3 regions of the Pseudoduganella lutea genome follow, and region 3 is predicted to be linked to each of the others. Evidence: predicted binding sites of a transcription regulator. Region 3 holds the regulator's gene; each other region holds the start of a gene.
What was found. The regulator sigma-54, encoded in region 3, starts transcription at its own class of promoters, with help from an activator protein. The targets are predictions, from matches to a motif close to TGGCANGNAANCTGCTTT.
Positions count from the first base shown of each region.

Region 1 (9,983 bases), 830 kb from region 3:
CACAGGCCAAGGCATGGCTGCAGCGCCTGGTCAACGAAGGCGTGATCGAGAAGCGCAAGAAGCCGGGGGGTATGTCGTCAGGCAGTCGACGCTGTTCGAGTAACCATCGCGGCTGTTCACGATCTTCGGTGCGTTGGAACATCACCCGATGCAAACCGCTTCCAGCGCAACCGACTGTCCAGCGCCGATTCCCTAACCCTCGCAATGCACCATGGTCGCCCGTATCAGCTCCATGCTGATCGGTTTCCCCATATGCAGGTCGATCCCCGCCTCCAGCGCCAGCGCCTTGGTTCCCGCATCGTTCCACCCCGACACCGAAACGAGAAAAGCCCCGGCATTCGCCGCGTCGGCCCGGATCCGCCGGGCCAGCTCGAAGCCGTTCATGCCCGGCATGCCGATATCGAGAAACACGATCCGTGGATGGAACGCCTGCATGGTTGCAAGCGCCTGCAGCCCGTCATAGGCCACTTCCACCGTGGCCCCCATGCATCGCACCAGCTCGGAAAGCATGGTGGCGGCATCGAGGTTGTCGTCGACGACCATTACTTCGCATGGCTGGCCCATATCGTCCTCGCTTGGTCGGGTAGTTGGAAGGAAGGCGCGTTCCATGGTCGGAAAGCGCCACTTATGATCCGAGTATAGGTGGGCAAGGCGCCACGGACCACGGTCCGGAGTGGGACGGCCGCGCGACAACGCGTAGGAGAAAGCCCGGCCGCAAGCCGGCAGGCGATGTGCCATCAAAAACGGTGCGGATAAAAAAACGGCCAGCGCTGAGGCTGGCCAGAATTCCAATTCAGTAGAGAGTTGGAGGAGACAGGTGCATCATCGCACTTTGCTGCGATGCTGACCAATTGACTGTTCACATAGCCATCATTACTCCCATGAATGATGGGTGTGCGCCGCGTGCCTTCAGGTGGTTGCCGGGCCGGCGAAAGGCCGGCAGTCGATCGGCACGTCGATCAGGAACGTGGTGCCGGTTTCCTGGGAACTGTCCACCGCAACGCTGCCGCCATGGCTTTCCGCCACCTGCTTCACGAATGGCAGGCCGATGCCCCAGCCGCCCTTCGCATGCGAGCCGCCTTCCCGCGAGGACTGCTCGAAAAGGCTGCCGAGCCGGTCTTTGCCGATCGGGTTGCCGGTATTGCGCACCGACAGCAGCACGCGGCCGTGGGCGGCCTTCGCCGACAGGCCGACCCCTTGCCCGTCGCCGTAGGTAGCGGCGTTGTTGACCAGGTTCTCGAGCGCGCGGCGCATCGCGTTGCGGCTCCAGTGGCCGATGACCGACTCGCTCGTCGACTCCACCAGCGTGCTGCTGGCGTGCGCATAGCCGGCGCAGACTTCACGCACCAGGTCGCGGATGTCGAAACGGCTCAGTTCGAGCATCATTGCGTCGCCGGCATTCCCGGTCAGTGCGTCGAGCAGCTCGCCCATCATTTCGCCGAGCCGCAGCGCGCTCGATTCGATCTTGGTCGCGGCGCGGCGGGCCATGTCCATGTCCGGCGCGATCTGGATCAGCTGGGCGCCGTTGGCCACCACGGCCAGCGGCGTGCGCATGTCGTGCGACAGGGCCGCGGCGACCTTGCGGCGCAGGTCGTCCTGGATGGCGGCGAACTCGCGCACCGCCTCGCGCATGGCATGGTTGAGCGAGCGGTCGATGACGGCCCAGTCCACCGCCGTCAGCTCCACCGTGGCCGCCGCTTCGGCGGCGATGCACTCGCGCAGGATCTGGTATTCGTGGATGATCTGTTCGGGCCCGAAGGGCGTCATCCTCGCGCGCTCGCCGCCATGCACCGCGGCCGCATTGGTGTTGCTCGTGCCGTCGCGGCGCGGGTGGCCGGGGCTGAGCGCTTCGGCGATGTTGTCGTAGAACGCGGGCAGCATGTTCGTCAGCGCGGGGGTGAGCAGGTCGTTCGCGCCCTCGACGCGGGCGCGCACTTCCCGCTCCCAGCGCGTCATGACGGCGCTGCGCATCGCCAGGAAGCTCCCGGCCTTCGCCGACAGCGGGTGGCCATCGGCATTCTGGTCTGTTGCAAGAATCATGGAAATCCCGTCGGAGGCAGGTCGGTGCCGGCAGTTGTGAGGCCGTTTCGACCGGGCCATGCGCCAGTGGGCGCCAATAAGCCATTGCAGGGATTGGGCGATGGCGGTGGTTGTTGACCGAATTTTACAGGAAGAAACTTTGCACAGGCATGTAGCGGTGGCGGAAGCCGGCCAGGCGTGCCCTCTTCACCACGCCGCACCATGTTGGTCGCGAATCCGAAATTTCAAGAGCCGGGTACGGGAGCCTGTCGTGTTGTTATCCGTCATTGCAAGCTATTGACATATAATCAATCCCCCGGGCACGTGTCGACCTGCCGCCACGAGCGCCAGCAAAGGCTGCCGGGAAGTGGACAAGGGGCGAGCGTGGCATCATCGAAAAAAATACTGATCGTCGACGACAATGTCGACGCCGCCGACCTCACGGCCGACGTGCTGCGCATGCACGGGCTCGATGTGACCGTCGCCTACGGCGGTCTCGAAGGCCTGGCGGCGGCGAAAACGTCCGGGGCGGGCGTGATCTTCCTCGATCTCGGCATGCCCGGGATGGATGGCTACGAAGTGGCGAGAAGGCTGCGCGCGGATGGCGCGTTCGGTGCAACGACGATCGTGGCGCTGACCGCCTGGGGCGATAGCGCCGCCCGGGAACGCACCGCCGCCGCCGGCTTCGACCTGCACTTGACGAAGCCGGCGTCGCTGGCCATGCTGGTCGACGTGGCATCGGGCAACGCCCCGGTGCACTAAGTCCCTTCGCGCTTCAGGGCGCCCCGTCCAGCAGTTCCACCGTCACCTGCATCTCGTTGCCCACCAATGGCGGCCCGAACTGGCTGAAGATCGCCACGTTCGCGGCATCGTGGCCCACGGCCACCGTCACGCGGCCACCGCGCGGGGCGTCCTGCGTGGGATCGAACGTGTACCAGCGCCCGCCCACGAAGGCCTCGAACCATGCGTGCAGGTCCATCGGCACGAGGCCATGCAGGTAGCCGGCCACCATGCGGGTTGGAATGGAGAGGCTGCGGCACAGGGCGATGCCCAGGTGCGCCAGGTCGCGGCACACGCCTTCGCGGCGTTCGTTCACGTCGGTCGCCGCCATGTGGCTGTAGGGCGATGCCGGATTGAAGCGCACCTCGCGCCGGATCCAGTCGGTGATGCAGGCCACCTGGTCATACCCCGGCGCGACGCCGGCGACGATCTCGGTAGCCATTTCGTTGAACAGCTCGGATTCGCAGTAGCGGCTGGGCAGCAGGTACGTCAGCACATCGTCCGGCAGGTGCTGCACTTCGATAAACGGGGCGCCGGGCGCCACGTCGATCATGGCGGGAGTCGTCACGTCGGCCGAGGTGTAGACCGAGAATGGGCCGGGCGGCGCGACCAGGCGCTGGCACAGGTTGCCGTAGGAATCCGTGAATTCCGCCGCCGGCACGCCGGGGGCCAGGTTATAGCTCTGGTGCGCCACCCATTGCCTGGCGTCGCTGCGCGGGCGCAGCATCAAGATGAACGGCGTCGCGTCGGCGACGATGAAACTCAGGTTGCATCGGGTGCGCAGCAACATCGAACGCCTGCTTTCTGCTTCACGCATGAACGCACCAAGTTGGCGCGATAGTTGTAATTATTGCCATATTGGTGCGCTGCGCCATTTTGCGGTGCATGATGGTGTCATGCGCCGGCATGGCGCCCCGCTGCCTCGCGTCGCTTCACGCATCGTCCTCGGCCGCCGCCGGCACGAGGAAATCGCTGCTGATGCCATTGCCCACCTGTTCGATCGACGCCAGGAAGACCGTCAGGAAGTCATGCAGCCCTTCTTCCAGGATGTCGTCGATCACGGCATGGCGCAGCTGGTCGTACAGGTTCCCGGCCAGCTCCTCGGTATCATACGACACGTCGTTGCGGATCTCCCGCAGGTTCGACACCACGGCGGCCATGCAGGCCACCAGTGAGCGCGGCATCTTCTCTTCCAGGATCAGCAGCGCGGCCACGCGCGCCGGCGTGATCGCATCGCGGTACACCTTGCGGTAGGTCTCGAACGCGGACACGGAGCGCAGCAGCGCCGCCAGGTAATAGAACTCGCCCTGCGGGCCCGCCTTGATCGCGTCGGAATCAAGGAAGCGGAATTTCACGTCGAGGATGCGCGCCGTGTTGTCGGCCCGCTCCAGGAACGTGCCGAGGCGGATGAAGTTGAACGCGCCATCCTGGAACATGGTGCCGAGCGTGACACCGCGCGACAGGTGCGAGCGGTGCTTGACCCACTCGAGGAACTGGCCGGGCTGGTGCTCGAATGTGCGGTTGCGCAGGTGCTGCTGCAGCTCGATCCACGTGGTGTTTTCCGTCTCCCACACTTCGGTGGTGAGCGTGCCGCGCACGGCCCGGGCATTCTCGCGCGCGCCCGCCAGGCAGCTGGCGATCGACGAGGGATTGTCCGGATCGCGCACCATGAAGTCGATGACTTCCTTTTGCGTCAGCGCGCTGTACTTGGCGTCGAACTGCCGTTCCAGCTCCGACACGCCGAGCATCGTGCGCCAGCCCTGCTGGGCGGCAAGCGCCGATTGCGGCATCAGCGAATACTGCACGCGCACGTCGAGCATGCGGGCCGTGTTTTCCGCCCGTTCGGTATAACGGGCCATCCAGAACAGATGATCTGCGGTGCGGCTCAGCATATTAGTTCTCCAGTATCCACGTGTCCTTGGTGCCGCCGCCCTGCGACGAATTGACCACCAGTGAGCCTTCCTGCAGCGCCACGCGGGTGAGCCCGCCCGGCACCATCGTCACCGTCTTGCCCGACAAGACGAACGGGCGCAGGTCGATGTGGCGCGGCGCGATGCCCGAGTCGACATAGGTCGGGCAGGCCGACAGCGCCAGCGTGGGCTGGGCGATGTAGCCTGCCGGGTTGGCCACCAGGCGCTCGCGGAATGCCTCGATCTCGGTATGCGTCGATGCCGGGCCTACCAGCATGCCGTAGCCGCCGGCGCCGTGCACTTCCTTCACCACCAGCTCGGGCAGGTTCGCCAGCGTGTAGGCCAGGTCGTCCTTCTTCCGGCACTGGTAAGTCGGCACATTGTTGAGGATCGGCTTTTCGCCCAGATAGAACTCGATCATGTCGGGCACGAACGGGTAGATCGACTTGTCGTCGGCCACGCCGGTGCCGATGGCATTGGCCAGCCCCACCCTGCCGGCACGCACCGCATCGAGCAGGCCGGGCACGCCCAGCTTCGACTCGGCGCGGAACGCGCGCGGATCGAGGTAGTCGTCGTCGATGCGGCGGTAGATGACATCGACCCGCCGCGCGCCTTGCGTGGTGCGCATGTACACGGTCTCGTTCTTCACGAACAGGTCCTGCCCCTGCACCAGCGACACGCCCATCTGCTGGGCCAGGAACGCATGCTCGAAATAGGCCGAATTGTGCTGGCCGGGCGTGAGCACGACCACGGTGGGATTGGCGCTATCGTGCGGCGCCACGGTGCGCAGGTTATCGAGCAGCAGGTCGGGATAGTGGTCTACCGGCGCCACCTGGTTGCTGGCGAAGAGCGCGGGGAACAGCCGCATCATCATCTTGCGGTTTTCCAGCATGTAGGAAACGCCCGACGGCACCCGCAGGTTATCTTCAAGCACATAGAACTCGCCCTCGCCGGCCCGCACGATGTCGACACCGGCGATATGCGCATAGATATTGGCCGGCACGTCCACGCCCTGCATGGCCGGCCGGTATTGGGCATTGTTCATGACCTGTTCGGCCGGGATGATGCCCGCCTTGAGGATCTCCTGGCCGTGGTACACGTCGTGCAGGAAACGGTTCAGCGCCGTGACCCGCTGCACCAGGCCCGCCTGCAACTGCGCCCATTCAGCGGCGTGAATGACTCGCGGGATGATATCGAACGGGATCAGCCGTTCCTTGCCGGCCGTGTCGCCATAGACGGCGAACGTGATGCCCACGCGCTGGAAGATCAGTTCGGCCTCCAGCCGTTTCTGCTCGATCAGGCCGGCCGGCTGCTGCGCCAGCCACTCCGCGAACGCGTGGTAGTGCGGGCGCACGGTGGCTTCGGTGGAATACATTTCGTCGTAAAAGTTCGGCATCGAATTCCTCCTCGTAGCACAAGTGCTAACAAGAAACGTGCCAGGACTAGGACGGTCGCAAAGCATGTAAGGAAGATGTCGCAAATGGCGGTCGAGCCGCTGGGGTCTGTCCCCGGTAAGTGTCAACTCGCGCGCTTGCCACCGGCGTACCGAGGGGACTGACCCCGGTTTTTGCCAGCGTTCTGGGCACTCGGCCAAAAAACCGGGGTCAGTCCCCTTGAACCGTCAACAACCACACTAATGGCCAACACTTACCGGGGACAGACCCCTGAACTCTGCTGCCAACGATTACCTCTCGCCTGATTCGATTGCATTTATTGCAGGTACGAATCATGCTTCATCACCTCATATCGCGCCCATTTCGAAAGGCAGTCCCGCATGGCTATCCGTATCGCGCTGCACCACAAGACCAGTTACCGCTATGACCGACCCGTCGGCCTGTCGCCGCACGAAGTGCGCCTGCGCCCCGCGCCGCACGCCCGCACCCCGATCCTGTCGTACTCGCTGACGGTGGCGCCGCAGGAGCACTTCATCAACTGGCAGCAGGACCCCTACGGCAACTACATCGGCCGCTTTGTCTTCCCCGAAAAATCGGACACGCTGGAATTCACGGTCGACCTGGTGGCCGACATGACGGTCATTAACCCGTTCGATTTCTTCGTCGAGAAGTACGCTGAAACTTTCCCCTTCGCCTACCCGCCGCAATTGACGGCCGAACTGAGCGCCTACCTGCAAACGGAACCGGCCAGTCCGCTGGTGCTCGAATGGGTAACGGCGGCGCGGCGCGACCTGCTGGCGCACCCGATGGGCACCAACGATTTCCTGGTGGCCGTCAACCAGCGCCTGCAGCGCGATATCGCCTACCTGCTGCGCATGGAACCCGGCGTGCAGGCGCCCGACGAAACGCTGCAGAAGCGCTCCGGGTCGTGCCGCGACACCGGCTGGCTGCTTGTGCAGATCCTGCGCGAGATGGGCCTGGCGGCAAGGTTCGTGTCCGGCTACCTGATCCAGCTGCGCGCCGACCAGGAAGCGCTCGATGGCCCCAGCGGTACCGACGTGGACTTCACCGACCTCCACGCGTGGACGGAAGTGTATGTGCCCGGCGCCGGCTGGATCGGCCTCGATCCCACATCCGGCATGCTGGCCAGCGAAGGCCACATCCCGCTGGCCTGCACGGCGCTGCCCTCGTCCGCCGCGCCGGTCTCGGGTTATACGGACAAGGCCGAGGTCACGTTCTTCCACGAGATGACGGTCACGCGCATCCACGAAGACCCGCGCGTAACAAAACCCTACAGCGAAGCGGACTGGCACAAGATCGACCGCCTCGGACAGCAGGTCGATGCCGACCTGAAAAGCCAGGACGTGCGCCTGACCCAGGGCGGCGAACCCACGTTCGTGTCGATCGACGACATGGACGGCCCCGAATGGAACACCCTGGCCCACGGGGATAAAAAGCGTGAGCTGGCCGGCAACCTGATGCACCGGCTGAAAAACCACTTTGCGCCGGGCGGCATGCTGCACTACGGCCAGGGCAAGTGGTACCCGGGCGAACCGCTGCCGCGCTGGGCCCTGAACATCTACTGGCGCATCGACGGCCAGCCGATGTGGCTCGACGCCACGCTGTTCTCGGACGAACACCTCGACGACGGCTATGGCCCTGACGATGCCGGCCGCTTCACCGCCGAACTCGTGAAATCGCTCGCCCTGCCCGCCAACAGCGCCATCCCGGCCTACGAAGACGTGCTGGTGCAGGCCCGCCGCGAAGAAGCGCTGCCCCGCAACATCGACCCGCTGGATGCCGACCTCGCAGCGCCGGAAGAACGTCGCCGCCTGGCGCGCCTGCTCGAACGGGGCCTGGGCGAGGTGGCCGGCTATGTGCTGCCGCTGAAGCCCAAGGATTATGATCCAGCCACGATCGGCACCGTCTGGCAAACGTCGCCGTGGCCGATCCGCCGCGAGCACCTGTACCTGATCGAGGGCGACTCGCCGATCGGCCTGCGCCTGCCGCTGGCCACGCTGCCGTGGGTGATGCCGGAAGAACGCGAGACGGAATACGATGTCGACCCGTTCGCGCCGCGCGGCGCGCTGCCGGTGGAAGAACGCAAGAAGGAAAAGGAAAAGCGGCCAATCCTCGGGCTGGCCGCCGGTAAAGCCTCATCGGACAAGGCGGCGGAGAAGCCGCGCAGGCCGGTCGTGGAACCGATCCGGCCACTGCAACCGGCCGAGCCGGCACCGCGCGACGTAATCCACACGGCGCTGTGTGTGGAAGTGCGCGCCGGCCGCCTGTACGTGTTCATGCCCCCGATCAAGCGCATCGAGGATTACCTGGCGCTGGTGACCGCCGTCGAACGCACGGCGGGCAAGCTGGCGATGAAACTGCGCATCGAAGGCTACGCGCCGCCACGTGACCCGCGCATCAAGCTGCTCAGCGTGACGCCCGACCCCGGCGTGATCGAGGTGAACATCCACCCGGCGGCCAGCTGGAATGAGCTGGTGTACAACGTGTCGACCCTGTACCAGGAGGCCCGGCTGACGCGGCTGGGCACCGAGAAATTCATGCTCGACGGCCGCCACACAGGCACCGGCGGCGGCAACCACGCCACGCTGGGCGGCGCCACGGCCGAAGACAGCCCGATGCTGCGCCGGCCGGACCTGCTGAAAAGCCTGATCACCTACTGGCAGAACCACCCTGCCCTGTCGTACCTGTTCTCGGGCACCTTCATCGGGCCCACGAGCCAGGCGCCGCGCGTGGACGAAGCGCGCGACGACAACCTGTATGAACTGGCGATCGCGTTCCAGCAGATGGACCAGGTGCTGCCCACGCTGCACGAAGGCGACAAGCCGTGGATCGTCGACCGCCTGCTGCGCAACCTGCTGGTGGACCTGACGGGCAACACGCACCGCTCCGAATTCTCCATCGACAAGCTGTATTCGCCGGACGGCCCCACCGGCCGCCTGGGTCTCGTGGAATTCCGCGCCTTCGAGATGCCGCCGCACGAGCGCATGAGCCTTTTGCAGATGCTGCTCCTGCGCGCCCTGGTGGCACGCTTCTGGCGCCAGCCCTACCAGGCGAAACTCGTGAACTGGGGCGTGGCGCTGCACGACCGGTGGATGCTGCCGCACTTCGTCGCGCAGGATATCCGCGACGTGGCCCGCGACCTGCGCGCGCACGGCTACGAATTCGAGGACCACTGGTTCGAGCCCTTCATCGAATTCCGCTTCCCCCGCTTCGGCACCGTGGTTTACGAAGGCGTGGAAATGGAGCTGCGCCAGGCGATCGAGCCGTGGAACGTGCTGGGCGAGGAAGTGAGCGCCGGCGGCACCGCGCGCTATGTGGATTCGTCCGTGGAGCGCATGCAGCTGCTGGTGCGCGGGCTGACGAACGGCCGCCACGTGATTGCCTGCAACGGCCGCATGCTGCCCTTGCACCCCACCGGCATTCCGGGCGAGTATGTGGCGGGGGTGCGCTTCCGCGCGTGGAGCCCGTGGTCGGCGCTGCACCCGACCATCCGCGTACAGGCGCCATTGACCTTCGACCTCGTCGACACGTGGAGCGGCCGCGCGATCGGCGGCTGCACGTACCACGTGGTGCACCCGGGCGGGCGCAACGAAGTGGGCTCGCCGGTCAACGCCAACGCGGCCGAGGCACGCCGTTTCGCCAGGTTCTGGCCCCATGGCCACACGCCGGGCCCCATGACTGTGCGAAAAGAGGAACGGAATCCGAGCTTCCCGATGACACTGGATTTGCGCTGGCAGGCAGATTGATTTACTGTTTAAGTTCCTGATGGAAAGTATAGCTGCCGTGCGACATGTCCAATAATCTTCTTGAGTCCTACCTCGCCGCGCCCGCCGGTTTCGATGAAATGCTCGACGCGGCC
Region 1 covers NZ_CP035913.1:1,644,287-1,654,269, forward strand. The annotation lists gene EWM63_RS31705 (response regulator) at 193-543, opposite strand; gene EWM63_RS06975 (sensor histidine kinase) at 910-2,040, opposite strand; gene EWM63_RS06980 (response regulator) at 2,404-2,781, shown strand; gene EWM63_RS06985 (transglutaminase domain-containing protein) at 2,795-3,616, opposite strand; gene EWM63_RS06990 (alpha-E domain-containing protein) at 3,732-4,691, opposite strand; gene EWM63_RS06995 (circularly permuted type 2 ATP-grasp protein) at 4,693-6,105, opposite strand; gene EWM63_RS07000 (transglutaminase family protein) at 6,484-9,870, shown strand; gene EWM63_RS07005 (circularly permuted type 2 ATP-grasp protein) at 9,915-9,983, shown strand, end outside.
Region 1: a site for sigma-54 is predicted at 6,427-6,444, ahead of EWM63_RS07000 (transglutaminase family protein). Genes of this name have one in related genera too.

Region 2 (9,983 bases), 1.7 Mb from region 3:
GACTACTGGGAAGGCATCGTTGAAGCCGCGAACGGCAACCTGTCGGCTGTGTCGGCTACCTTCGCTGCTTCCCCGGAATACAAGGACGCGTTCGCAGGCAAGACCAACGAACAGATCGTTGACCAGCTGTACATGAACCTGTTCGGCCACGCTGCCGATGCAGGCGGCAAGAAGTTCTATGCCGACGCGCTGACCCAAGGCCGTATCACCGTTGACCTGGTGGTCCGTGACATCGCTGGCGGCGCACAAGGCGCCGACGACGTTGCTTTCTCCAACAAGGCCAAGGCAGCCCTGGCGTTCACGGCCGCCCTGGACACCGATGCCGAGAAAGCTGGCTACGCTGGTGAAGACGCCCTGGCCCTGGCCAAGGAATTCATCGCCGGTATCACGACCGATGCGTCGTACGCCGCTGCCGTGACCCCGGCCGCGCTGGCCGAAGTGATCAATGATGTGGTTCACGCTGGCACGCCGTTCGTGCTGGTTGACGCCCTGGCTGCCCTGGATGCCGCCAACGACGCCGTGTCGGACTTCCTGGCTGAAACCGACCTGGACGAAGACGAAGACACCGACACCACCGAAGAAGATATCGAAGCTGCAGTGACTGCTGCTGGCGAAGCTATCGAAGAAGCCGGCGTGGAAGGTTACGTCGACGCTTCGACCGCTGTGAAAGCTGCCCTGGTGTCCGACGCGCAAGAAGCCCTGGTGCTGGAACTGGCTGACGCCGAGAAGGCCTACGCTACCTCCGTGGCCGCTGCTGACAAGGTCACCGGCCTGTCCGACGCGATCGAAGCACAGACGACCGCTGCCGATGCAGTGGAAGCAGCTGACGAAGCCGCTGCCGATGCAGGCGCGGTTGTGCTGGGTGCTGTTGCTGCCTACAACGGCTTCAACGCCGACGCTGACGCCGAAGTTGCAGACGACGGCACCGTGACCGGCGTTATCGAGCTGAACGACGACGGCGAGCTGGTGCTGGCCGATGACATCACCGAAGCCGACAACAAGGGCGTGACCGCCCTGCTGAACGCCGTGATCGCTCGTGAAGAAGCCGAAACCGCTGCTACCGCCGCCGCTACCGCTGCTGCCGATGCAGCCCTGGCTGTCGAGGTCCTGGACCTGTCCGACGACGCTGAAGACGAACTCGTGGCAGTGGGCGCGTTGATCGAACTGACCGGTACCGTGGACGAAGACGAAGCACCGACCGTCGAACAGATTCTCGACGAGCGTGCTGCGCTGGAAGCCGCAGTTGAAGCGGAAGAAGAAGGTGCTGAAGATGCGCTGGCTGCATTCAATGATGCAATCGACGCCTTCCTGACCGCCAACACGACGGCCCTGTCGGAAGACGTGGTTGCCAAGGCTGACGCTGTTGATACCGCCCAGGAAGCCCTGGACGACCTGAACGACGCCGTTGAAGGTCTGGGCGAAGCACAAGCCCTGATGACCCAGCTGGAAGGCCTGAAGGACAACATCGCCTTCGCGGAAGAATCGTTCGAACTGAACGATTACAACCTGCCACGTCTGTTGACCACCGCTTCGGTTTCGGCAACGTCCGGTAGCGACATCTACCTGGCCAACGAAGACCAGGCAGCTGCTCGTATCGTCAACTTCGGCGCCGCTGGCGACGACGTGCTGTACATCGGTTCGGGCTACAAGCTGAACACGACCGGCGACATCACCAAGGGCGTGAACGCCGATCTGGAAGTGTTCTTCGTGAAGAGCGGCACGAGCACCAACGTGATCGTCGAAACGTCGGCCTTCGGTTCGAACACCGCAACCAAGGAAGTCATCACCATCACCCTGACCGGTGTGGCCCCGGCTGACCTGGAGTTCGCAAACGGCATCATCACCCACGCTTAATACGCGTCCGAAGCCGGTCCCTGACCGGCTTTTGCAGAAAACCCCGCTGTTGCAGAACGGCGGGGTTTTTTTACGTCTGCGCCTCACATGGAGGCCTTGGCAAGCGGACCGGGCACATCGGGCAAATAGTGGCTGAACACTTGAAACTCGTTGTTTCTATGAAATATATGTGATGGGTGTCACATATTTTTGGCGTTTTGGGCGATAATCTCGCCTTCCTGAACAAAACGGGATGACTTGACGTGCCGCTTTTGCCGGCACTGTTGACCTGCCATTACCAATGAAAAACCTCCTCACAGTACGTAATGAAATCGAGCAAGCACTGCTCGGCTTCAAGAAAACCTTCTACACGGTCGGCGCTTTCAGCGCCATCACGAACCTGCTGATGCTTGTGCCGTCGCTGTACATGCTGCAGGTGTACGACCGTGTGCTGCAGAGCCGCAACGAATATACGCTGCTGATGCTCACGGTACTGATGCTGGGAGCTTACATGCTGATGTCGGCGCTGGAACTGATGCGCAGCTTCGTACTGATCCGCGTTGGCGCCCGTTTCGACATGCACCTGAACAAGCGCGTCTACACGGCCGCGTTCGAACAGAACCTGAAGCGGGCGGGCGCATCGGCTGGCCAGTCGCTGTCGGACCTGACGAACCTGCGCCAGTTCCTGACCGGCAACGCACTGTTCGCGTTCTTCGACGCGCCCTGGTTCCCGATCTACCTGATCGTGATCTTCCTGTTCCACTGGCAGCTGGGTGTGTTCGCGCTGGTCGGCACCGCCATCCTGGTAACGCTGGCCATCGTCAATGAAAAAGTCACCCGCAAGCCGCTGGCCGAAGCGAACGCCATGGCCATCACGTCGACCACGCTGGCCACGAACAATCTGCGCAATGCCGAGGTCATCGAATCGATGGGCATGCTGCCCAACCTGATGGGCCGGTGGTACAAGTCGCATGGACTGTTCCTGCACCTGCAGGCCGATGCCAGCGAAAAGGCCGGCAAGATCGCCGCCATCACCAAGTTCGTGCAAGTGTCGCTGCAGTCGCTGATCCTTGGTTTCGGCGCATTGCTGGTGCTGGAAAACCTGATGACTCCGGGCATGATGATTGCCGCGTCGATCCTGGTCGGTCGCGCGATGCAGCCGGTACAGCAGCTGATCGGCGTGTGGAAGACCTGGTCCAGCACGCGCAGTGCCTACGAGCGCCTGACCGAGCTGCTTCAGGCGAACCCGAAACGCGAGTCGGGCATGCAACTGCCGAAGCCGACCGGCCAGCTGTCCGTCGAGGGCGTGACTGCCGCGCCGCCCGGCACCAACGTGCCGGTCATCCGCAACCTGTCGTTCGGCATCAATCCTGGCGACGTGCTGGGCATCGTCGGCCCGAGCGGTTGCGGCAAGTCGACGCTGGCACGCCTGCTGGTGGGCGTGTGGCCGGCGGCGATGGGCAAGGTGCGCCTCGATGGCGCCGACATCTATCACTGGAACAAGGCGGAACTGGGTCCGCACCTGGGTTACCTGCCGCAGGATATCGAACTGTTCTCCGGCACGATCGCGGAAAACATCGCGCGATTCGGCGAGGTGGACGCCGAAAAGGTGGTGGAAGCCGCCAAGCGCGCCGGCGTGCACGACATGATCCTGCACATGCCGGACGGTTACGACAGGAAGCTGGGCGACGGCGGTGCCGGCCTGTCCGGCGGCCAGAAGCAGCGCCTGGGCCTGGCCCGCGCCATGTATGGCGATCCGGCGCTGCTCGTGCTGGATGAGCCGAACTCGAACCTCGACGATGCGGGCGAAGCGGCCCTGGTGCGCGCGGTGACCGACCTGCGCCAGCGCGGCAAGACCATCGTGCTGATCACGCACCGCACCAGCGCCATCGGCGCCACCACCAAGCTGCTGGTATTGCAGGAGGGCGGCACGGCCATGTTCGGGCCGACCCGTGACGTGCTGAACTCGCTGCAGGAACAGCAGGCCAAGCGCCTGCAGGCTCAGCAGGGCCAGCCGGGCCAGCAAGCTGCCCAGCAGCAGGCGGCGGCACAGCAGGGGGCACAGCAGAAACCAGCCGCACAGCGGCGAGCTGCGACACAGCAGAAACCGGCGGCCCCGCAGGCCGTGCCGGCAGCCGGGCCACAGGCAGCGCAGGCGACTGGACCGCAGGCGGTCCCTGTGACAGCAACGCCCAACATGGCATCACCGGTAACGCCGCAGCCGGCTCCGGCAGCGGAGCAACCAGTATCGGCAACGCAGCAACCGGCAGCGGCAACGCCGGCGCAACCATCGGCCGAACCACGGGCGGAAACGCAGGTCGCACAGGCCGCACCACAGGGCGCGCCACAGCCGGCGCCCGCGCAGCCGGCCAGCCCGGCACCCGCGGCGGCCACCACGGAGCAGAAATAACATGTCCAATATCATCAAGGCGCCGCAGGGCGCAGCCGACGTCGTCAGCCACGACGTCACCCCCATCACCGTCGAGACCGATGACCGCAAGTATGCACGGATGGGCTGGTTCATCGTGCTGGCCGGCGTGCTGGGTTTCCTGGTCTGGGCGTGCACCGCGCCGCTCGACAAGGGCGTGCCACTGTCCGGATTCCTGGCACCGGAAACGAACCGCAAGGCGATCCAGCTGCAGGCGGGCGGCACCGTGTCCGAAATCCTCGTGCGCGATGGCGACGTGGTCAAGGCCGGCCAGGTGCTGGTGCGCATGAACGACGTGCAGGTGAAGTCCGCCGCCGACGTCACGCGTACCCAGTATTTCACGGCCCGCGCCGCGGAGGCACGCCTGCTGGCTGAACTGAGCAACGAAAAGACGGTGCCGTTCCCGGCTGCGCTGGAAGAATTCCGCAACGACCCGGCAGTGCAGCAGGCCGTGTCGCTGCAGGCGCAACTGCTGATGTCGCGCCAGATGGCGTTGCAGAACGAACTGGGCGCGCTGCAGGAAAACATCGAAGGCCTGAATGCGCAAGCGAAGGGCCTGGAGGAATCGCGCATCGCCAAGAAGGCGCAGCTCGACATCCTGAAGGAACAGCTGGACAGTTCGCGCGACCTGGCGAAGGAAGGCTACATTCCGCGTTCCCGCCTGCTGGACCTGGAGCGCACCCACGCGCAGATCAGCGGCACGATCTCGGAAGACATCGGCAATATCGCGCGCTCGAAGCGCCAGGTCCTGGAACTGAAGCTGCGCGGCGCCCAACGCCTGCAGGAATACCAGCGCGAGGTGCGTACCCAGCTTTCCGACGTGCAGAAGGAAGCGGAAGGCTTGCAGGCGCGCCTGGTGGGGCATGCCTATGAAGTGGAGAACGTCGAAGTGCGGTCGCCGGTCGCCGGCATCGTCGTCGGAAGAAGCATCTTCAGCCGTGGCGCCGTCGTGACGCCCGGCCAGAAGATGATGGAAATCGTGCCGGCCGAAGATGCGCTGGTGGTCGAAGGCGACCTGCCGGTCAACATGGTGGACCGTGTGCACGTGGGCTTGCCGACCGAACTGATCTTCTCCGCGTTCAACACCAACAAGACGCCGCACATCCCCGGCACGCTGATCCATATCGCGGCCGACCGCAGCGTCGATGAAAAGACCGGCTTTGCTTTCTACAAGGTCAAGGCGAAAGTGTCGCCGGAAGGCGCGAAGATGATCGCGCAGCTGAAACTGGACATCGTGCCGGGCATGCCGGTGGAACTGTTCGTGAAGACGGGCGAACGCACGATGATGAGCTACCTGATGAAGCCGGTCATCGACCGTGCCCATTCGGCGCTGTCGGAGGATTGATGACGGACATGACCAGGACAAGGAAACACCAGGGCGCCGCCGTGCTGCGCCGCATTCCGGTACTGCTGGGCACGGCCCTGCTGCTGCACGGCGGTGCCGCTTCCGCGCTGGGCCTGATGCAGGCCTACCAGGCGGCGCTGCAGAACGACCCCGCGTTCCGCGCCGCGTTCTACACGGCCGAAGCCGGCAGGGAATACCAGGCGATCGGCCGCTCGGCCCTGCTGCCGACCCTCAGCGCCAGCGTCAGCGGCAGCAAATCGCACACGGTGACGTCCTTCCCCGGCAGCACGCTGGCCGAACGCGACCAGCACTATATCGCCCGTTCGAAAGTGGTCCAGCTGCGCCAGCCGCTGATCAGCCTCGATGCGCTGGCCCGCTACAAGCAGGGCAAGGCGCAAACGAACTACAGCGTCGCCCAGTTCGACAGCCAGCAGCAGGAAGTGATCGTGCGCGTGGCCGCCGCTTATTTCGAGGTGCTGTTCCAGCAGGACCAGCTGGCACTGGCCGAGATCGAGCGCGACATGTATGTGGAACAGCGCAAGGTCAACGACCTGCTCTTCGCGAAAGGCGAGGGTACGAAGACGGACGCGATCGAAACCCAGTCGCGCCTCGACCTGGCCGAGGCAAAGGTACTGGAAGGGCAGGACAACGTGCTCAATGCGCGGACCACGCTGGCCGGCATCATCGGTGGCGACGTCGATGCGCTCGACCCGATGCGCCCTGGCTTCCGCGTCGCGCCGGCCGATACGCTCGGCTTCGACGAGTGGAAGCGCACCGCGATGGAAAACAATCCGGACATCAAGGCCTTGCAGTACGGGATCGAGATCGCGCGGCAGGAATTCAACAAGGCGCGCGCAGGCCACACGCCGCGCCTTGACCTGGTGGGCTCTTACCAGAAAAGCGAATCCGATTCGGTCAACACGATCAACCAGAACATCGATTCGCATGCGATCGGTTTCCAGCTGAATATCCCGCTGTACAACGGCGGCGCCATCAGCGCGCAGGCGCGGCAGGCCGCGGCCAACAAGAGCAAGGCCGAGGAAGACCTGCAGGCGCAGATCGACAAGACCTTGACCGCGCTGCGCAAGGACTACAACACGTTGACCAGCAGCGTGCGGCGCATCGATGCGCTGGTGAAGGCTGTCGATTCGGCCAATCTCCTCGTGAAAGCCACCGAGCAAAGCATCAAGGGCGGCGTGCGCATCAACCTCGACCTGCTGAACGCCAAGCGCCAGCTGTATACGGCGCAACGCGACCTGGCGCAGGCCCGCTACGGCTACCTGCAGGCCTTGCTGCGCATGCGCGCGGCGGCCGGCGTGCTGTCCGTGGAAGACTTGCGGATGGTGGCGGCGTATTTCGACTGATGCGACGGCGCGCAGCCGTTGCATGAAAAAAGGCCAGGCATTTGCCTGGCCATTTTCTTATTGCGGCGGGCCCGGAATCGGGTCAGGCCTGTTCCTTGCCGTGGCAGTGCGGGCAGGAGACGCCGTACACGTATTCCGGTGCGAGTTGCTGGCGCGGGGTGACGATGGCGCGGCAGGCGAAGCACTGCACCGTTTCGGTGGGCTGCAACTGCGGATTGAGCGCGGTGCGGTAGTCGAACACGAAGCAGTCGCCCGTGTAGTGGGCACCGCCGACGTCCTCGAAATACTTCAGGATGCCGCCTTCGAGCTGGTAGACGTTGTCGTAGCCGATGTTCTGCATGTGGATCGCCGCCTTTTCGCAGCGGATGCCGCCGGTGCAGAAGGTGACCACCGTCTTGCCTTCGAAGTCGGCCCTGTGTTCTTCGATCACCTGCGGGAACTCGGTGAACTTGCTGATGCGGTAGTCGACCGTGTTGTCGAACGTGCCCACGTCCACTTCGAAGTCGTTGCGGGTGTCCACCATCACCACCGGCTTGCCCTTGTCGTCGTGGCCCTGGTCCAGCCAGCGCTTGAGGGTTTTCGCGTCCACGAACGGCGCGCGGCCTTCTTCCGGCTTGATCAGCGGCATGCGCATCGTGATGATCTCGGCCTTGATCTTCACGAGCATGCGCTTGTGCGACTGCTCGGCGGACAGGCTTTCCTTCACTTCCAGGTCCGCCAGGCGCGCATCGGCGCGCACCCAGACCATGAACTCGTCGATATTGGCGCGGGTGCCGGACAGGAACATGTTGATGCCTTCGGGCGTCAGCAGGATCGTGCCCTTCAGGCCGAGGCGCTGCGTGATGTCCTGGTACCGCGGGCGGAGTTCTTCGAGATGGTCCAGCGTGATGAACTTGTAGGCGGCGATGTTGACGAACAGGTCGGCGGCAGGCGCCGCCGAATGTGCCAATGCGGCGCCGGCCTCGATGGGGGCGCCGAGAGTGCTAGCTTGCATAACGGATCAGAGAGGGAAAGCGGAACAGCCGACATTATAAGCGTATCGGCTGGCAATTCCGCGTTGCCGCGGTTTCCGGTTCTGTTATGCAACGGTCTTGCCGGCCAGGCGCTTTCGGCGCACCGCCAGCGCGGCCAGGCCGAGGCCCGACAGCAGCAGGGTGGAAGGCTCGGGAACGACTTGCCGCTCCGGCTGGATCGACCAGTGCGCATAAGTGACACCCGACTGGTTCGCCGCATTGCCCACCACGAGGAAGGGAATGACCGGATCGATATAGCTGCTGGCCGTATTGGTGTAGCCTACGCCGGTCACGCCGAGAAAGTTGATGCTGTAGCCGGTCACCACCAGGCAGCTGAGCGAATTCGAACAGCCGTTGGTGCGGGCCGGGTTCGTGTCGTACACGTCCTGGAAGACGTTGTACAGCGCCTCCGAGGCGCCCCAGCTCTGGTTGAAGCTGCTGAACGCCATCGTGGTATTCGTCGGACGGATATCGGAGAACGACACGTTATAGTGGTGGCCATCGTATTCCACCCCCTGCGCACCCATCAGGATGCCGTTTGAGACGACGAGGAGCGGTCCGGCCTGGGCTGCGGTATGCAGACCCATCAGCATGCCGCCGGTGACGAGAATATTCTTGACGATGGTTCGCACGACGGCTCCCGTTGGTTAGTTACCAAGAGTTAAAGCAAGCATAATGCCAGCTATATAATCTTGAGTAAAATCAATGATATGGCTGAGCCTGCTCAACGGCTCGGCAGTCAACTGTAAAGTTTCTCGACAAAAACTCATGTGTAAAGGGAACTCCGCCGGGGTTTCCTGCGACGGCGCAAGGCGGCGGCGGTAAAATAGCACCTTCGCCGTCCGCAATCCGATCTTCGATACGACCCCATGAGCAACGAAATCCTCGACCAGCAAGTCATCCAACCCGACGAACCGGCAGCCCCGCCAGGCCCGGATTTCGTTCACCTGCGGGTGCACTCGGAGTACTCGATCGTCGATGGCCTGGTGCGTATCGACGACCTGGTCAAGGCCGCCGTGAAGGACAAGCAGGGTGCGCTGGCCATCACCGACCTGTCGAACCTGTTCGGCATGGTGAAGTTCTACAAGAGCGCGCGCGGCAAGGGCATCAAGCCCGTGATCGGCTGCGACGTGTGGATCACCAATGACGACAACCGCGAAAAACCGAGCCGCCTGCTGCTGCTGGCGAAGAACCGCGTGGGCTACCTGCAGCTGTGCGAACTGCTGTCGATGGCATGGTTGACGAACCAGTACAAGGGCCGCGCCGAGCTGCGCACCGAGTGGCTGCAGGCGTTGAAGGACCAGGCCTATGACGTGATGCCCGGGGAAAGCGGCGCCAACGGCCTGATCGCGCTGTCCGGCGCGCAGTTCGGCGATATCGGCTGCGCGATCGACAACGGCAACCTGGAGCTGGCCGAAAAGCATGCGCAAAAATGGTCGGCCATCTTCCCGGGCCATTTCTATATCGAGATCCAGCGCGCCGGCCAGCCGAACCAGGAGGCGCAGGTGCGCCAGTCCGTGGCGCTGGCCGCCAGGCTGCGCCTGCCGGTGGTGGCCACGCACCCGGTGCAGTTCATGTCCGAGCACGAATTCATCGCGCACGAGGCGCGCATCTGTATCGCCGAAGGCGAAATGATCGCCAACGCGAGACGGCCGAAGCGCTTCAACGAGCAGATGCGCTTCATGACCCAGGAGGAAATGGCGATCCTGTTCGAGGATCTGCCGGCCGCGCTGGCAAACTCCGTGGAAATCGCCAAACGCTGCAACGTCACGCTCACGCTGGGCAAGCCGCAGCTGCCGAACTTCCCCACGCCGGGCATGACGATCGACGAATTCCTCGTGGCCGAGACGAAGAAGGGCCTGGAAGAGCGACTGGTGCAATTGTTCCCGGACCCGGTGTATCGCGAGAAGATGCGCCCGCGCTACGAGGAGCGGCTGGCGTTCGAGAACAACACGATCATCAACATGAAGTTCCCCGGTTACTTCCTGATCGTGGCGGAG
Region 2 covers NZ_CP035913.1:4,183,953-4,193,935, forward strand. The annotation lists gene EWM63_RS17805 (DUF4214 domain-containing protein) at 1-1,854, shown strand, start outside; gene EWM63_RS17810 (type I secretion system permease/ATPase) at 2,135-4,243, shown strand; gene EWM63_RS17815 (HlyD family type I secretion periplasmic adaptor subunit) at 4,245-5,606, shown strand; gene EWM63_RS17820 (TolC family outer membrane protein) at 5,606-6,970, shown strand; gene EWM63_RS17825 (sulfurtransferase) at 7,053-7,964, opposite strand; gene EWM63_RS17830 (PEP-CTERM sorting domain-containing protein) at 8,049-8,615, opposite strand; gene dnaE (DNA polymerase III subunit alpha) at 8,853-9,983, shown strand, end outside.
Region 2: a site for sigma-54 is predicted at 8,647-8,664, ahead of EWM63_RS17830 (PEP-CTERM sorting domain-containing protein). Genes of this name have one in related genera too.

Region 3 (9,983 bases):
CAGCATCACCAGCGCGTGCGAGGCCAGCATCAGGCTGCCCTCCATCAGTTCGGGCACCACCTCGGTGGCGCCGGCCGCCTTCAGGCGGTCCAGGTCGGAGTCGTCGTGGCTGCGCACGATCACCGGTAGCGTGGGTGCCAGCTCGTGCACGAGGTGCAGCACCTTCAGCGCCGACGGCGTGCTGGCATACGTGATCACCAGCGCGCTGGCGCGGTAGATGCCGGCCGCAATGAGGCTTTCGCGGCGCGCCGCGTCGCCATACGACACGCTGGCGCCGGCCGAGCGGGCTTCCTGCACGCGGGTGGGGTCGAGGTCCAGCGCCTGGTAGGGAATGCCTTCTTCCTGCAGCAGCGTGGCCAGGCTCTGGCCGCTGCGGCCAAAGCCGGCCACGATCACGTGCTGTTGCGCGGACATCGTGCGGGCCGCGAGCTGCGTGAGGTTCAGCGACTGCATCATCCATTCGTTGCTGGAGAATTTCAGCACCAGCCTGTCGGACTGCTCGATGAGGAACGGCGCCGCCAGCATCGACAGCACCATCGATGCCAGCACCACCTGGACCACGAACGGATCGACGAGTTCCATGCCGCCGACCACGTTCAGCAGCACGAAGCCGAATTCGCCGGCCTGCGCCAGGGCCAGGCCGGTGCGCATCGACACGCCGTCCGAGGAGCCGAACAGCTTGGCCAGGCCGGCGATCAGCGCGAACTTCATCAGCACGGGCAAGACCAGCAGCGCCAGCACGAGCCACCAGTTGTCCAGCACCACGCGCACGTTCAGCAGCATGCCGATGGTGATGAAGAACAGGCCAAGGAGCACGTCGCGGAAAGGCTTGATGTCTTCTTCCACCTGGTGCTTGTATTCCGTCTCGGAGATCAGCATGCCGGCCAGGAAGGCGCCCAGCGCCAGCGACAGGCCGGCACGCTCGGTGATCCACGCCGCGCCCAGCGTTACCAGCAGCAGGTTCAGCATGAACAGTTCCTGCGAGCGGCGCTTGACCACCACCGTGAACCAGCCGCGCATCAGCTTCTGGCCGAAGAACAGCAGCAGCACCAGCACCAGCACGGCCTTGAGCGCCGCCCAGCCCAGCGTGGCCGCCAGGTTGTCCGGATTCTTCGCCAGCGCGGGAATCAGGATCAGCAGGGGCACCACGGCGATATCCTGGAACAGCAGGATGCCGATGATCTTGCGGCCATGCTCCGATTCCAGTTCCAGCCGCTCGGTGAGCATCTTGACGACGATCGCCGTGGACGACATGGCCAGCGCGCCGCCCAGCGCGAACGCGGCCTGCCAGGAAATGTGGATGGCCGGCGGCAGCGCGCTGGCGATCACCCAGCCGAAGGCCATGGTGGCCACGATCGTCAGCACCACCTGGGCCATGCCCAGGCCGAATACGTCGCCGCGCATCGATTTCAGTTTCGGCAGCGAGAATTCGAGCCCGATCGAGAACATCAGGAAGACCACGCCGAATTCGGCCAGCGCATGGGTGGCGTGACTCTCCTCGGCAAGCCCCAGCGCGTTCGGGCCGATCAGGATGCCCACGGCTAGGTAGCCGAGCATGGGCGGCAGGTGGAGCATGCGGAATGCCACCACGCCCAGCACGGCACTGCCTAGCAGAACGAGAGTCAGTTCAAGGGGCGAGAACACGGGAGAGCGCCAATAATGGCCAGGGGCGGGAGGAGGAGATGCTGCGCGCGTGCGGAGTTTGTAACATCTGGCAAGTTTTTTGCTTTCCCAATTCGGCTATACTTTCGGCCATGAGTGTAACCCATGAAAAAACAATGCTGAAAGCTTTTGATGCAACGACCGCAAGCCGCGCGCTGGAGCTGGCGCGCGAAGCCCTGCAAATCGAGGCCGACGCGCTGATCGCGCTGCATGCCCGCCTGGCAACGGATGAGAGCGTGGGGAAAGCCGTCTCGCTGCTGCTGAACTGCAAGGGCCGCGTTGTCGTGTCCGGCATTGGCAAATCCGGCCATATCGGGCGCAAGATTGCCGCCACGCTGGCGTCCACCGGCACCCCGGCGCTGTTCGTGCACCCGGCCGAAGCGGCGCACGGCGACCTGGGCATGGTTACGCCGGACGATGCGTTCATCGCCATTTCATACTCGGGCGAAAGCACCGAGCTGATGGCGATCCTCCCCGTGGTCAAGCGCATGGGCGGCATGGTGATCTCGATGACGGGCAAGCCGGAATCGAGCCTGGCGAAGCTGGCGGACGTGCACCTGGACGTGTCGGTGGCAAAGGAAGCCTGCCCGATGAACCTGGCGCCAACGGCGTCGACGACCGTGACACTGGCGCTGGGCGATGCGATCGCCGTGGCGCTGCTGGACCTGCGCGGTTTCAAGGAAGAGGACTTCGCCCGCTCGCACCCGGGCGGGGCGCTGGGCCGCCGCCTGCTGACGCACGTGCGCGACGTGATGCGCCACGGGGCGGCGATTCCCGCCGTCACGGCCGATACGCGTCTGCCGGACGCGCTGATGGAGATCACGCAAAAAGGCATGGGCATGACGGCGGTGGTCGACGCGCAATACCGGCCGGTGGGCGTGTTCACGGACGGCGATCTGCGCCGCCTGATCGACAAGGTGCAGGATTTCGGCAAGGTCGTCATCGGCGACGTGATGCACGCGAATCCGCGTACCATCGGCCCCGACAAGCTGGCCGTCGATGCCGTGGCCGTGATGGAAGAGCACCGCATCAACCAGATGCTGGTGGTCGACGACGCGGGCACGCTGGTCGGCGCGCTGCACATCCATGACCTGACCCGTGCAAAGGTGATCTGATGAGTGAAACATATGACGTGGCCAACCTCGAACGGGCCGCGAAGGTCAAGCTGTTCATCTTCGACGTCGATGGCGTGCTGACCGATGGCGGCCTGCACTACGGTGCCGAGGGCGAAGCGTTCAAGACGTTCAACGTGCAGGATGGCCTGGGCATCAAGCTGCTGCAGGAATCCGGTGTGCTCACCGGTATCATCAGTGCGCGCCGTTCGCCGCAGGTGGCGGCCCGCGCCAGGGACCTGGCGATCGAGTTCGTGCACCAGGGCGGCCATGACAAGCTCACGCCGTTCAAGGCGCTGCTGGACCAGTTGAACCTCACTGAGGAACAGGTGGCCTTCATCGGCGACGACGTGGTCGACATTCCGATCCTGTCGCGCGCCGGTTTCGCGGTGGCCGTGCCGAATGCCCGGCCGGAAGTACTGGCGCGCGTGCACCACGTGACGCAGCACCGCGGCGGCCATGGCGCGGTGCGCGAAATCTGTGAATTCGTGCTGCGCGCGCAGGGCAATTACGAGCGTGTCATGGCCCAGTTCCTGGCCTGAGCGCTGACGTCTACAGGGAGACAGGATGCGTAACCAGCGAACAGCACACCGCTACCGGCTGTCGATCGGCATGGTCCTCGCGCTGCTCGGCGCGCTGGGCTCGTTCTGGCTGCTCGAGCTGATGAACCGGGCCGGCGGGGAAATGGAAGCCGGCATCAAGGTCGACGAGCCCGACTACATCGTGGAGCGCTTTTCGTTCGTGCGCATGTCGGAGACGGGGCAGCCCAGCTACATCATCTCGGGTGACAAGCTGACGCACCGGCCGTCCGACGATTCGTCGGAGATCGACAAGCCCGTGGTGCGCAGCATTTCCGGCGACAAGCCGCCGATGGATATCCGCGCCGAGCATGCACGGGTCGACGAGGACAATACGCGCGTGACGCTGACGAAGAACGTGAACATCCACAGGACAGCGTCACCCGCCGCGCGGGAAATGCACCTGGCCACCGAGCTGTTGACGATCTATCCGGACGAGGACCGCATGGAAACGGACCGGCCGGTGCGCATGCAGAGTGGCGGCGCGACCGCCACCGGCGTTGGCATGAAGGCCAACAATGCCACGCGCCAGTTGCAGCTCGGCCAGGGCACCATCGTGTATCCGCCCCGTGCGCGGCAGTGAAGCAAACAAGAATCGCAGATAGGAATCGAAGATGAAGAGACTCATATTGTCGGCGCTGCTGCTGCTGGGCGCGGCGGGCTTTGCCGCCGCCGAAAAGGCAGACTCGTACAAGCCCACCGAGATCAACTATGGCCGCCTCGATGCGGACGACGTGAAGCAGGTCTACACGTTCACCGGCGACGTGACGCTCACGCGTGGCACGCTGCGGATGAAGGCCGACAAGGCCGTGGTGACCTACACGCCGGACGGCTACCAGCTGGCCACGCTGACCGGCGGCGGCAAGAAGGTGGCGTTCCGCCAGAAGCGCGACGGTGAAGGCGACCAGTGGATGGAAGGCGAAGCGGACCGCATCGAATACGACGAAAAGGCCGAACTGGTGAAGATGTATTCGAAGGCCAAGATCCGCCGCCTCGAAGGCACGAAGCCGAGCGACGAGGTGGAAGGCGAGTTCATTTCGTACGACAGCCGCCGCGAGTTCTTCAGCGTGCGCAATTCCAGCACGGGCACCGACAAGCCGGGCGCCGGCCGCGGCACGATGGTGATCCAGCCGAAGCGCACGGCGCCGGCTCCCGCATCGACTCCCGCCACCACGCAACCGCCGGCCGCGCCGGCAGCGGGGAACTAGATGGCGCGCGAGCAGCAAGATTGCAGCAGCACGCTGATCGTGCGCGGATTGCAAAAGAGCTATGGCAAGCGCCAGGTGGTGCATGACGTGTCCCTGCAGGTGGCCTGCGGCGAAGTGGTGGGCCTGCTGGGCCCGAACGGTGCCGGCAAGACCACGTCGTTCTACATGATCGTGGGCCTGGTGGCGTCGGACGCCGGCACCATCGATCTCGACGGTACCGACATCTCCAGCCTGCCGATCCACAAGCGCGCCACCCTCGGCCTGTCGTACCTGCCGCAGGAAGCATCGGTGTTCCGCAAGCTGACCGTGGAAGAAAATATCCGCGCCGTGCTGGAGCTCCAGAAGGTGGACGGCAAGGCGCTCGGCAAGGCCGAGATCGACAAGCGCCTGAATGCGCTGCTGGCCGATTTGCAGATCGAGAAGCTGCGCGAGAACACGGCGCTGTCGCTGTCCGGTGGCGAGCGCCGCCGCGTGGAGATCGCCCGCGCACTGGCGACCAATCCCCGCTTCGTGCTGCTGGATGAACCGTTTGCCGGCGTGGATCCGATCGCCGTGATCGAGATCCAGCGCATCGTGCGCTTCCTGAAGGAACGCAGCATCGGTGTGTTGATCACGGATCATAACGTACGTGAAACGCTGGGCATCTGCGACCGGGCGTATATCATCAATCAGGGCAGCGTACTGGCCTCCGGCCGGCCCGATGACATCATCGCCGACGAGTCCGTCCGCCGTGTCTATCTTGGTGAGCACTTCCGCATGTAACCGCGTCGACCGCGTTGCGCCACGCGTTGTTCCACTGATAATGAGCATAAACCAGCCGTCTTGAACCAGCAGCCATGAAACAGCCATGAAACAGTCCTTGCAACTGCGCACTTCCCAGCACCTCGCGCTGACGCCGCAATTGCAGCAGTCGATCCGGCTGCTGCAATTGTCCACGCTGGAGCTGCACCAGGAACTCGAACAGCTGCTGACCGATAATCCGCTGCTCGAGCGGCTCGACGATCCGCTCGACCGTTCCGTGCGCCTGCTGGGCGATGGGGCGATCAACACCACGCAGGCGCCGGGCGAGGCGCCGCCCGAAGGCGGCCCGCCGCAGGATGCGCCGGCCGCCCCGGAACCGGAGCCCTACGAGGGCGGCGAAGGCGAAGGCCTCGACCCCGGTGCCGGCGATACCGACTGGAGCAGTGCGGGCAGTGGCAAGGGACCGGACGACGACGATGGCCGCCCCCAGCTCGAGGCAAGCCATCGCAGCCTGCGCGAACACCTGATGGAGCAGATGCGCGTGACGGTGCTGGAGCCGCGCGACCGCGCCCTGGTGGAGCTGATCATCGATGCGCTCGACGATAACGGTTACCTCGAGGAGAGCCTGGAAGATATCCATGCGCGCATGCCGGAAGAGCTGGAGATCGAGTTCGACGAATTGCGCACCGCGCTGAAGCTGCTGCAGAGCTTTGATCCGGCCGGCATCGGTGCGCGCAACGCTTCCGAATGCCTGGCGCTGCAGATCCGCCGCATGCCGGGCGTGCCGCTGGTCACGCGGCGGATGGCGCTGTGCATCGTTGAAAAACACTTGCAGTGGTTTGCGCAGCGCGACTTCAACAAGCTGAAGAAGGCACTCGATTGCGACGATGAAGACTTGCGCGAAGCGCAAGCGGTGATTCGGCAGTGCAATCCGCATCCGGGCGCCGCCTTCGCGGCCGACGTGTCAGACTATGTCGTACCGGATGTCGTGGTGAGGAAAGGACGCAATGGCTGGATCGTCACGCTCAACAATGACGTGATGCCCCGCCTGCGCGTGAATGCGCTGTATGCCAGCCTGCTCAAACAGGGCAAGGGCGAAACGCAGATGAATGCGCAGCTGCAAGAAGCCAAGTGGCTGATCAAGAATATGCGCCAGCGCTTTGACACGATCCTGCGCGTGGCCCAGGCCATCGTCGAGCGGCAAAAGAACTTTTTCTCGCATGGCGCGGTGGCAATGAGACCCCTTGTGTTGCGTGAAATAGCTGATACACTGGGTCTTCACGAGAGTACTATCTCTCGGGTAACAACTCAAAAATATATGCTCACCCCGCATGGCATGTTTGAGTTGAAGTATTTTTTTGGCAGCCACGTCGCAACCGAAGCTGGTGGGGAAGCTTCCTCGACTGCGATCCGGGCGCTGATCGTGCAATTCACAGGAGCCGAAGACCCGAAGAACCCTTTATCCGACAGTAAGATTGCGGACATGCTGGGTGAACAAGGCATGGTGATTGCGCGACGCACTGTTGCCAAATATCGCGAAGCATTGAAAATTCCCCCAGTCAGCCTCCGCAAGTCCTTGTAAGCAATCTGTAGTGTATGGGTTCCTCTGCGCCGCCGCATTTTGATGGCGGAAGCCGCACGAACCTGGATTGATCTTCTTTAGGAGTGTGTGTATGAATCTGACCATCAGTGGACACCATATCGACGTAACCCCTGCCATTCGCGAGTATGTGCAGAACAAGCTGGAACGCGTTAGACGGCATTTCGATCAGCTGATCGATGTAAGTGTGATCCTGAGTGTAGATAATCTCACCGAGAAAGAAAAAAGGCAGAAGGCGGAAATCAACCTGCGCATGTCGGGCAAGACCGTGTTTGTCGAAAGCGTCGCGCAGGACCTGTATGCGGCCATCGACTCGCTGATCGACAAGCTGGACCGGCAGGTCATGAAGCACAAGGATAAAGTGCAAAATCATAATCATGAAACCATCAAGCACCTGAGCGAGATCGAGATTCCCGCGTCACCCGCATAACGCCGGGTGCAGGTCGCAGCCGGCTGGCTGCTGCAACAGAAGGGCGCGCAATGCGCCCTTTGTTACGTCCGCACCTCACCGCATCCCGGCAGTTCACCGCAGTTCACGGCAGTTCACCTTCAGTTCCTCTTCAGTTCACCTTTTACACCCACACGATCCGCATCCATGGCTAGAATGAGGCCAATAACGACAACGATGCGAGACACCATGACCGACCACGTCCATACCAAGGTGCGCAATGGCACCGGCTTCATCACGCTCGACCGACCCAAGGCATTGAATTCGCTGTCGCTCGACATGATCCGCACGATCACCGGCACGTTGCTGGCCTGGCGCGACGACAGCGACATTGCCGCCGTCGTCGTCCGCAGCACCACCGAAAAGGCGCTGTGCGCCGGTGGCGACATCCGCTTCTTCCATGCGGCCGGTACAGCGACGCCGCAAGGCGGCAGTGCGCAGATCGAGGATTTCTTTACCGAGGAGTATGCGCTGAACTACCTCGTGTACTGCTTTCCCAAGCCCTACGTGGCCCTGATGGATGGCGTGGTGATGGGCGGCGGCATGGGCATCGCCCAGGGCGGGCCGCACAGCAGCGTGCGCGTGGTGACCGACCGCACGCGGCTGGCAATGCCCGAGGTGAACATCGGCCTGTTCCCCGACGTGGGCGGCAGCTATTTCCTGTCCCACGCGCCAGGCAAGCTGGGCGTGTACCTGGCGCTGACGGCGCTGACGATCGGCGCGGCCGACGCGATGTATTGCCGGCTGGCCGATCACTATGTGCCGGCGGCCGAGCTGCCGCAACTGGCCGACCTGGTCGGCTCCACGGCCGGGGCGGGGCTGCGCGAGGCGGTGGGCATGTTCGGACGCTCGCTGCGCGACGAGGCCGGTCCTTCCGAGCTGCAGGCGCACCGCGCGCTGATCGACGACCATTTCACCCAGCCCTCGGTACCCGACATCGTGGCCTCCCTGCGCCGCGACGATCATCCGTTCGCGCAGAAGACGCTGGCCGCCATGGAGCGCCGCTCGCCGCTGATGATGTGCGTGACGTTCGAGATGATACGGCGCGGCGCAACGATGGGCGTTGCCGATTGCCTGCGGATGGAACGCAACCTGGTGCGCCGCACCTTCGAGCATGGCGAGATCATCGAAGGCGTGCGCGCGCTGGCGATCGACAAGGACCATGCGCCGCGCTGGAACCCGCCGACGCTCGATGGCGTGACGGAGGACATGGTGGCGCGCTTCTTCGAACCCGCCTGGCCCGCCTGGGCCCATCCGCTGCGCCACCTGTGAGGCCACCATGGACCGCCGTAACTTCCTGACATTCGCCGCTGCCGCCATGGCATTGCCGGCCCGGGCCGACGATGCGGCAGCTGCCGACATCGTGCCGCTGGTGGACCATCACCAGCACCTGTTCAGCCCGGCAATGGCGCGGCTGCTCGACAGTGGGGCTGGCGGCCCGCCCGTGATCACGGCCAAGGACCTGATCGCGCTGCTCGATGCGGCCGGCATCCGGCGCGCCGTGCTGCTGTCCGTCGCCTATGTGTGGGGCAGTCCGGCGCGCAAGATCGACGACGAGCATGCGAAGGTGCGCGCCGAGAACGACTTCAACGGCGCGCAGGCTGCGCTGTACCCGGACCGGCTGCGGGCCCTGTGCAGCGTGAATCCGCTGAAGGATTACGCGCTGGAGGAACTGGAACGCTGCGCGGCGCTGCCCGACCTCAAGCATGGGCTCAAGCTGCACTTCGGGAACTCGGACGTGCAGCTCGAGTTGCCCGAGCACGTGGCGCGCCTGCGACAAGTGTTCGCGGCCGCGAACGCAAGGAAAATGGCGATCGTGGTGCACATGCGCGCATCGGTATCGAAGCGCCGGCCATACGGCGCCGCCCAGGCCCGCGTCTTCCTCGAGCAGTTGCTGCCAGCCGCACCGGACGTGACGGTGCAGGTTGCGCATCTGGCCGGCACCGGGCCGGGCTACGGCGATGCGCCATCCGACGAGGCGCTGGGCGTGCTGGCCGAAGCTGCCGCGGCAAACGCCCCCGGCACGAAGCGCCTGTGGTTCGACGCGGCCACGATGGCCAACCCGGACATCACGCCGCAACAACGGGAAAAGCTGGCACAGCGCATCCGCCAGATCGGCGCCGACCGCATCCTGTTCGGCTCGGATGCCGCCGCCGGCAAGAACCTGCGCCCCCGCGAAAGCTGGGCCGCTTTCCGGCAGCTGCCGCTGACCGAGGCGGAGTTCAAGCGGATCGCGGGGAACGTGGCACCGTATATGCGATAAAGGGCGGTGTGCGCTTGCAAGCGCACACTCCGTTGCATCGCCTGGCTTAGTGGGCACCTCGAATAACCGACGATTTCAGCCTGGACCCAAAAAAATGGTGGCGTAGGGGAAGAGCCTCGCCGCCAATCTGGCCATCCATGGCCTTTTCGCCGCCCGAATCGACCTTTTTAGGTGATCCAGACGGACTTCGGGCGTTAAAACGCCACGACCGCCGCCTCCGTCAGGTAGCAAAGGCGACGCAAATTGTATGCGGAGGCTTTCCAGTTCAAATGCAAGGTGGCGCGTGCCAAGCCGATCGAACGCACCACCTTGTCGCCCATCTGCGCCAGACTGGCAAAGATATGCTCCACCCGTGCACGGGTTTTGGCGAT
Region 3 covers NZ_CP035913.1:2,478,310-2,488,292, reverse strand. The annotation lists gene EWM63_RS10525 (monovalent cation:proton antiporter family protein) at 1-1,644, opposite strand, end outside; gene EWM63_RS10520 (KpsF/GutQ family sugar-phosphate isomerase) at 1,755-2,777, shown strand; gene EWM63_RS10515 (KdsC family phosphatase) at 2,777-3,316, shown strand; gene lptC (LPS export ABC transporter periplasmic protein LptC) at 3,342-3,935, shown strand; gene lptA (lipopolysaccharide transport periplasmic protein LptA) at 3,967-4,560, shown strand; gene lptB (LPS export ABC transporter ATP-binding protein) at 4,561-5,322, shown strand; gene EWM63_RS10495 (RNA polymerase factor sigma-54) at 5,408-6,883, shown strand; gene hpf (ribosome hibernation-promoting factor, HPF/YfiA family) at 6,975-7,331, shown strand; gene EWM63_RS10485 (enoyl-CoA hydratase/isomerase family protein) at 7,539-8,621, shown strand; gene EWM63_RS10480 (amidohydrolase family protein) at 8,629-9,612, shown strand; partial or broken gene EWM63_RS10475 (IS5 family transposase) at 9,807-9,983, opposite strand, start outside.